Regions from separate parts of the Sphingomonas hankookensis genome, predicted to be linked through region 1. Evidence: riboswitches for the same ligand, from Rfam matches in the RefSeq annotation. Region 1 holds a riboswitch; the other holds the start of a gene.
The links. A riboswitch is a leader RNA that binds a small molecule or an ion and turns the genes downstream of it on or off. The one in region 1 is predicted to bind cobalamin.
Positions count from the first base shown of each region.

Region 2: another riboswitch for cobalamin. It lies ahead of PPZ50_RS01300 (TonB-dependent receptor plug domain-containing protein); the one in region 1 lies ahead of cobW (cobalamin biosynthesis protein CobW).

Region 1 covers NZ_CP117025.1:1,787,754-1,791,468, forward strand. The annotation lists gene PPZ50_RS08460 (TonB-dependent receptor) at 1-80, shown strand, start outside; gene PPZ50_RS08465 (HoxN/HupN/NixA family nickel/cobalt transporter) at 162-1,208, shown strand; gene PPZ50_RS08470 (hypothetical protein) at 1,201-1,719, shown strand; cobalamin riboswitch at 1,749-1,976, shown strand; gene cobW (cobalamin biosynthesis protein CobW) at 2,159-3,196, shown strand; gene cobN (cobaltochelatase subunit CobN) at 3,207-3,715, shown strand, end outside.
Region 2 covers NZ_CP117025.1:258,076-261,790, reverse strand. The annotation lists gene PPZ50_RS01310 (NmrA family NAD(P)-binding protein) at 1-858, shown strand, start outside; gene cobU (bifunctional adenosylcobinamide kinase/adenosylcobinamide-phosphate guanylyltransferase) at 940-1,458, opposite strand; cobalamin riboswitch at 1,484-1,685, shown strand; gene PPZ50_RS01300 (TonB-dependent receptor plug domain-containing protein) at 1,823-3,715, shown strand, end outside.

The DNA of each region.
Region 1 (3,715 bases):
CAGGTGCTCCGGTGGAAGGCCGGTTGAGCCGCGTGGTCGAGCCTCGAACTGTGAGGATTGGCGCAAAGGTCAATTTCTAGCGAAATCCCTTGATGGGCGGCGCTGCGGCACGTCTGCGGCACCGTCCTTCGTTTGTTCATTCCTCAATCGCCGAGCCAATCATGCCCCTCACGAAGACACTGCCGTCCCTGTCTCTGCGCCGACGAATTGGTGCCTTGTTTGCCGGATTGATCGCCGCCAACATTGGCGTCTGGGTCTGGGCATTCAGCCTGTTTCATGCACAGCCGTTGATGCTCGGCACCGCCGTGCTTGCCTGGGGGCTGGGCCTGCGTCACGCGGTTGATGCCGATCATATTGCGGCGATCGACAATGTGACCCGCAAGCTGATGCAGGACGGGCAGCGTCCGGTTTCGGTCGGATTCTGGTTCGCGATCGGGCATTCCGGAATCATTGCCATAGCATCGATCATCATTGCGGTGACGGCCAGCGCGCTGTCGCAGTTTGGCGCTTTCAAGGAAATCGGTGGCGTGATTGCAACCGTGATTTCCGCGCTTTTCCTGTTCACGATCGCCGGCATGAACCTGGTCATCCTGCGCTCTGTCTGGCGGACTTTTGCCCATGTTCGTGCAGGCGGCAGCTATGCCGAGGACGATCTTGATCTGCTATTGGGTGGGCGCGGTCTGCTTTCCAGACTGTTCAGGCCGATGTTCCGCCTCGTGAACAAAAGCTGGCATATGGCCCCGCTGGGGTTTCTGTTCGGGCTTGGGTTCGATACAGCAACCGAAGTTGCCATTCTGGGCATGTCGGCCAGCCAGGCCGCCGATGGCCTGTCGATCGGGACAATCCTGGTCCTGCCCGCCCTGTTCGCGGTCGGTATGGCCCTCATCGATACGGCGGACGGCGTGGTGATGCTGGGCGCTTATGAATGGGCCTTCGTGAAGCCGATCCGCAAGCTCTACTACAACATCACCATTACCCTGATCTCGGCCATCGTGGCGATTGTCATTGGTGGAATCGAAACGCTGGCCCTGATTGGCGACAAGCTGGCCCTTACGGGTAGGCCATGGCGGGTCGCCGCTGAACTGGGCGAAAATTTCAATGGTCTGGGCTTCGCCATCATCGGTCTTTTCGTGTTCTGCTGGCTGGCGAGTTACGCGATCTATCGCTGGAAGCGGTTCGATGAAATCGAGGTTTCGGTCGTTGCCTGACCGTCACTGCGTGGATCGTTGCGTCATACTCAGCCACGATGACCAGTCCTGCACCGTCTCAATCGATCTTGATGTCCGAATGCCGCTCGGGCTTCGCGTACATCACGGCGAGCGCGACGCGGCGATCCGGATGCTGATGGCTCGTTCCAACGGAACATTCGTTAAATCCAGAAAAAGTTGTGTCTTTGATCCGAATTCAAGGCAGGCTGCGGAAGATCTCGTCGATGCCATACGGAAACGGCTTTTCCGGATAGCGTGCAAGCCTGTCAGTCAACGGCAGGTCGAGGATATTCTCTGCATCACGTCCCGCGAGCGAACACGGTGGGCCAAGGACGGCCGCTTGGCCCTATCGGGGGCTTCCAGGATCAGAAAAGGCGTAACCGAAATAACGCTCTGGACTTATCCCTGCGATGCGATCGAGCGCCTGGCAGCCAACCCATCCGAGATAAGGCGATGGCGTAAAGAGGATGAAGCAACAACTTCAATTGGCTTGGCTGGCATTTTCGTCTAGAGCGCGCGGCGAAGGACCGGGGCAACCCGCCCTTCAATGATCGCGCCGGTGCCCCGCAAGGGGCTTAATCGGGAATGCGGTGCGGGAGCTTGCTCCCAAATCCGTGGCTGTCCCTGCAACTGTAAGCGGATAGCGCGATGCACATGCTCCTGAACACAGGAGCTGCCACTGGACAGCGCTTTGGCGCAAAGTCTGGGAAGGCGTGCATCAAGCTGTGACCCGCGAGCCAGGAGACCTGCCGGCGCACCGGTCGCTCTTGCCTGATCCAGGGGATGGTCACGGCACGGTAACTCTCCGTCTGAGCGACGAAGCTGTGCGGCTGGGGCTGCACGGCCGCGTGGTAACGGGTGCTTCATCGCGCCTGCCCGTTGCGATGCGCCGACCGGACTTGTCCGGCAAGCCCCGCCGTTTGTCGCTCTGGCGCGCGGAGGAATTGCTTGTGGCCGACCTGTCAAAGGTGCCTGTCACCATCATTACGGGCTTTCTGGGCGCGGGGAAAACCACGCTCATCAGCCATTTGATCCGCAATGCGGGCGGGCGCAGGCTGGCGGTGGTGGTCAACGAATTCGGCTCGCTGGGCGTGGATGGCCAGATTCTGGAATCTTGCGCCATTCCGGATTGCCCGGCGGAAAACATCGTAGAACTGGCCAATGGCTGCATCTGCTGCACCGTGGCGGATGACTTCATCCCCACGGTGGAAAAGCTGCTGGCGCTTGATCCGCGCCCGGATCACATCCTGATCGAGACATCGGGTCTGGCCTTGCCCAAGCCGCTGCTCAAGGCGTTTGACTGGCCCGCGATTCGTAGCCGGATCACCGTGGACGGTGTGCTGGCGCTGGCCGATGCCGAAGCGGTGGCGGCAGGCCGGTTCGCGCCCGATGTGGCCGCGCTTGACGCCCAGCGCGCCGCCGATCCCAGCATCGATCATGAGACGCCGCTTTCGGAAGTGTTCGAGGACCAGCTTGCCTGCGCCGACATGATTCTGCTGACCAAGGTTGATCTGGCAGGTCCGGAAGGTGTCGCCGCAGCGCGCGCGATCATCGCGGCGGAGCTTAGTCGCCCGGTTCCGGTGATCGAACTGACCGAAGGCGTGGTCGATCCGCGCGTGATTCTGGGCCTTGATGCCGCTGCCGAGGACGACATCGCCGCGCGCCCATCGCACCATGATGGAGATGACGACCACGAGCACGACGACTTTGACAGCACCGTCATCGCATGGGGCGAGATCGCCGATCCGGCAGTGCTTGTGGCGCGGATCGAAACGCTGGCGCGCGATCACCATATCCTGCGCGTGAAGGGCTATGCCGCCGTTGCGGGCAAGCCGATGCGGCTGCTGGTGCAGGCGGTAGGCGCGCGGGTGCGCCACCAGTACGACCGCCCGTGGCGGCCTGACGAGCCGCGCCGCACCACGCTGGTCGCCATTGCCGAGCACGATCATGTCGATGCAGACGCCATTCGCGCGGTGCTGCTGGCGTAAGGCGCGGGCCATGCACGTCATTTTCCGCGAAACGCACGGGATGGAGGAAACCGCCGTCCCGCAGGATCTGGGGCAAGAGCCTGCGGATCTGGTGGTCCTGTCCTTTTCGGACAGCGACCTGGGCGCATTCGCGGCGGCATGGCATCAGGCCCGCGCGGGCGATGTGGCGTTCCCTTCGCTGCGGCTCGCCAATCTGGCGGCGCTGATGCATCCGCTGTCGGTCGACACGTATGTCGAGCGGACACTTTCGGGTGCAAAGGCGATCCTGATCCGGCTGATCGGCGGCACGCCCTATTGGAGCTACGGGCTGCAACAGGTCGAGGCGCTGGCCCGGTCGCGCGGCATCGCCCTGGCCGTGCTGCCCGGCGACGGCTGGGAGGACGCGCGGCTGGATGCGGTTTCGACCGTGCCGGTGCCTGCATTGCGCGAACTTGCGCAGTGGTGCGATGCTGGCGGTGCAGGGGCGGCGCAGGCGGCGCTTGCCGCGCTGTCGCAGCTGGCGGGGCTGATTGATGCCCC
Region 2 (3,715 bases), 1.5 Mb from region 1:
ACCGGCGATTTGGGCGGGCGGATCGCGAAAGCCGCGGTCGCGCGCGGGGCGAAGGTGCGTGCGCTGGTCCGCCCCAGCACCGCGGCCGGCCGGATCGCCGCGCTGGCGAGCATCGGCGCCGATCCCTGCCCCGTGGATTTCGACGATGCGCAGGCGCTGGCCCATGCCTGTCGCGGGGTGGTGTGCGTCGTGTCGGCGCTGAACGGGCTGGGCGAGACGATCCTCGATACCCAGACGAAGCTGCTCGACGCGGCGCTGGGCGGTGGGGCGGCGCGGTTCATCCCGTCGGACTTTTCGATCGACTATCGCGCGTTGCCGACCGGCAAGAACCGCAATTTCGACCTGCGTCGCGCGTTCCGTACGCGGATCGACACCGCGCCGATCCTGGCCACGTCGATCTTCAACGGCGCGTTCGCGGACATGCTGAACGGGCAGATGCCGTTGATCCAGCGGCGGGTGCGGCGCGTGCTGTACTGGGGCGACGCGGACGTGAAGTTCGCGCTGACGACCAAGGACGATGTGGCGGCCTATACCGCCGCCGCCGCACTCGACCCCGCCGCGCCGCGCAACCTGCAGATCGCCGGCGCCGAGGTCAGCGCGCGCGATCTGGCGGCGTTGATGGGGGAGGTGACGGGCAAGCCCTATGGCCTGTTGCGCGCCGGGTCGCTCGGCGCGCTGGAGCGGATGATCGGGGTGACGCGACGGCTGTTCCCGGCGCGCGACCAGGTGTTTCCGGCGTGGCAGGGGATGCAGTATCTCCACAACATGTTCGACGGTCGTGCGCCGAGCGGGCCGGTGGATAATGCGCGGTACGAAGTGGCGTGGACGCCGTTGCGGAATGTCGTGAAGGAACAATGACGTATCCCCGCGCAGGCGGGGATCCAGGGTAACCGGGCGGCGCGCTATTGGCTCTGGACCCCCGCCTGCGCGGGGGTACGATCAGTTTTCGGGGGAGAAGGAGGCGAGCGGTAGCACCATCCCCGCCACCACGAACCAGCATCGGTCGACCGCCGCCGCCACCGCCTGGTTGAGCCGCCCCGCCTCGTCGCGAAACGCGCGGCCCAGCGGATGGTCGGGCACGATGCCCAGGCCCACTTCGTTGCTGACCAGCATCAGCGGGTGCCGCGCCGCGCCGATCGCCGCGATCAGCTCGGCGCTATGCCGCGCGACGTCATGCCCGCCCAGCATCACATTGGTCAGCCACAAGGTCAGGCAATCGACGAGCACCGGCCCCGTAGCCGCACCAATCGCCTGCGGCAGGTCGAGCGGACATTCGACCGTGCGCCAGCCGGGTCCGCGATCCGCGCGGTGGCGGGTGATGCGGTCGGCCATCTCCGCGTCCCACGCCTCCGCCGTGGCGAGATAGGTCCATGGTCTCGGCAGCGCTTCCATCGTCGTCTGCGCCAGCCGGCTCTTGCCCGAGCGCGCGCCGCCCACGAACAGGGTTGTCGTCGCCATCTTGTCCTGTGCCCCGATGCGCTCTAAGGGCGCGGATGCGACAGGTTCCCAGAAATGGGATGAAAAGGGAACCCGGAAGCGCGTTTGCGACGCGCCATCCGGGGCTGCCCCCGCAACTGTGACCGGCGAGCCTTGCTCCCCCGTGTGCCACTGGACCCAAGGTCCGGGAAGGCCGGGCAAGGCGATGACCCGCGAGCCAGGAGACCTGCCCGTCGCGGTTGTCCTTCGCGCGGACGGGGTGTGCCGGGCGATCGAGGGTTTCCTCGCGTGACGACGTCGTTTGGGGGTCGTGCGTGCGGAGAACAGCCTGTTCCGGCGCCCGCGCCGCGCGTCCCCTTGTTTGATGCCAAGGGGGATTACCCGAATGAAGACCCGTTTCCTGTTGCTGCCCTGCCTGTTGGCAGCGACCCCGAGTTTCGCGCAGAGCGCCCAGTCGACCACCGGCCTCGAACGCGTGGCGGACGGCGATGACGAGATCGTCGTCACCGCGAACCGCGAGGCACGCCCGGTCGATACCGTGGGGCAGGCGGTCACCGTGCTCGACACCGCGACCATCGAAACCCGGCAGGCGGTGGTCGTGTCCGACCTGCTGCGCCAGACGCCCGGCGTCACCGTCACCCGCAATGGCGGTATCGGCACGACGACCAGCGTCAACATCCGCGGCGCCGACAGCGATCAGACCGTCGCGCTGATCGATGGCGTGAAGCTCAACGACCCGTCGTCGCCCGGCGGCGGCTTCAACTTCGGCAATCTGCTGATCGGCAACATCGCTCGCATCGAAGTGCTGCGCGGTGCGCAGTCGGTGTTGTGGGGCAGCCAGGCGATCGGCGGCGTCGTCAACCTGATTACCCGGCAGCCGACCGAAGAACTGGCGATCAACGCCCGCGCGGAAGGTGGATCGTTCGGCACCGGGCAGGCCTTTGCCAACGTGTCGGGCAAGTCGGGGGCGGTATCGGCAAGCCTGGGCGGCGGGTTCTTTACCACCGACGGCATTTCGGCCTATGCGCCGGGACGCGAAAAGGACGGCTATCGCAACTATGGCGCGAACGGCAGCGTCGCGGTGGCGCTGGCCGACAATGTCTCGGTCGATGTGCGCGGCTTCTATTCGAACGGCCGGACCGAGATCGACGGCTTTCCGGCGCCCACGTTCAGCTTCGGCGATACCCGCGAGGTCGGGAACGCGGAGCAATGGACCGGCTATACCGGGCTGAACGCCGCGCTGTTCGACGGGCGGTTCCGCAACCGCATCGGCTATGCCCATACGTCGAGCAACCGCACCAACACCGATCCCGACGGCACGCCGACCGAAACCTTCCGGGGCAAAGGGCGCAACGACCGGATCGACTATCAGGGATCGTTCGACGTCACCGACGCCGTCTTCGCGACCTTCGGCGTGGAACGTGAAGTGTCGCGCTTCACCACGGCGAGCTTCGGCGGGCCGGCGACGACCGGTCGTGCGCGCCTCTTCGGGGTCTATGGCCAGCTGGCGGTGACGCCGATCGAAAACCTCACGCTGACCGGGGGCGTGCGCCATGACGATCATAATGTGTTCGGCGGAGCGACGGTGTTTTCGGGCAGCGGTGTCTGGTCGCCGAACGGCGGCAATACGCTGCTACGCGCCAGCTATTCGGAAGGGTTCAAGGCGCCGACGTTGTACCAGCTGCAGAGCGAATACGGCAACGCGCTGCTGACCCCGGAACGCTCGCACGGCTGGGACGCCGGCATCACCCAGCGTGGGCTGGACGGTGCTGTCGAGGCGAGCGCGACCTGGTTCGACCGCACGTCGAAGGACCTGATCGCGTTCATCTCCTGCCCCGCCAACGGCACCGGCATCTGCGCCGGGCGGCCGTTCGGCACCTATGACAATATCCAGCGCGCCGAGGCGAAGGGGCTGGAATTCGCGCTGAAGCTGAAACCCGTCGAGGCGTTCACCGTCGCCGCCGCCTATACCTATCTGGATGCGCAGAACCGCTCGGCCGGGACTGCCAATTTCGGGCGCAAGCTGCAGCGGCGCCCGGCGGACAGCCTGACCGTCAATGCGGACTATCGCTGGGCGTTCGGCCTGTCGACCGGGGCGACCGTCACCATGGTCGGCGACAGTTTCGACAATGCGTCGAACACCCGCCGGCTGGACGGCTATGTCCTGACCGACCTGCGCGCGGCGTTGCCGATCACGGAGCGGGTCGAGGTCTATGGCCGGGTCGAGAATCTGTTCGACGAACGCTATCAGACCATCTTCCAGTATGGCACGCCGGGC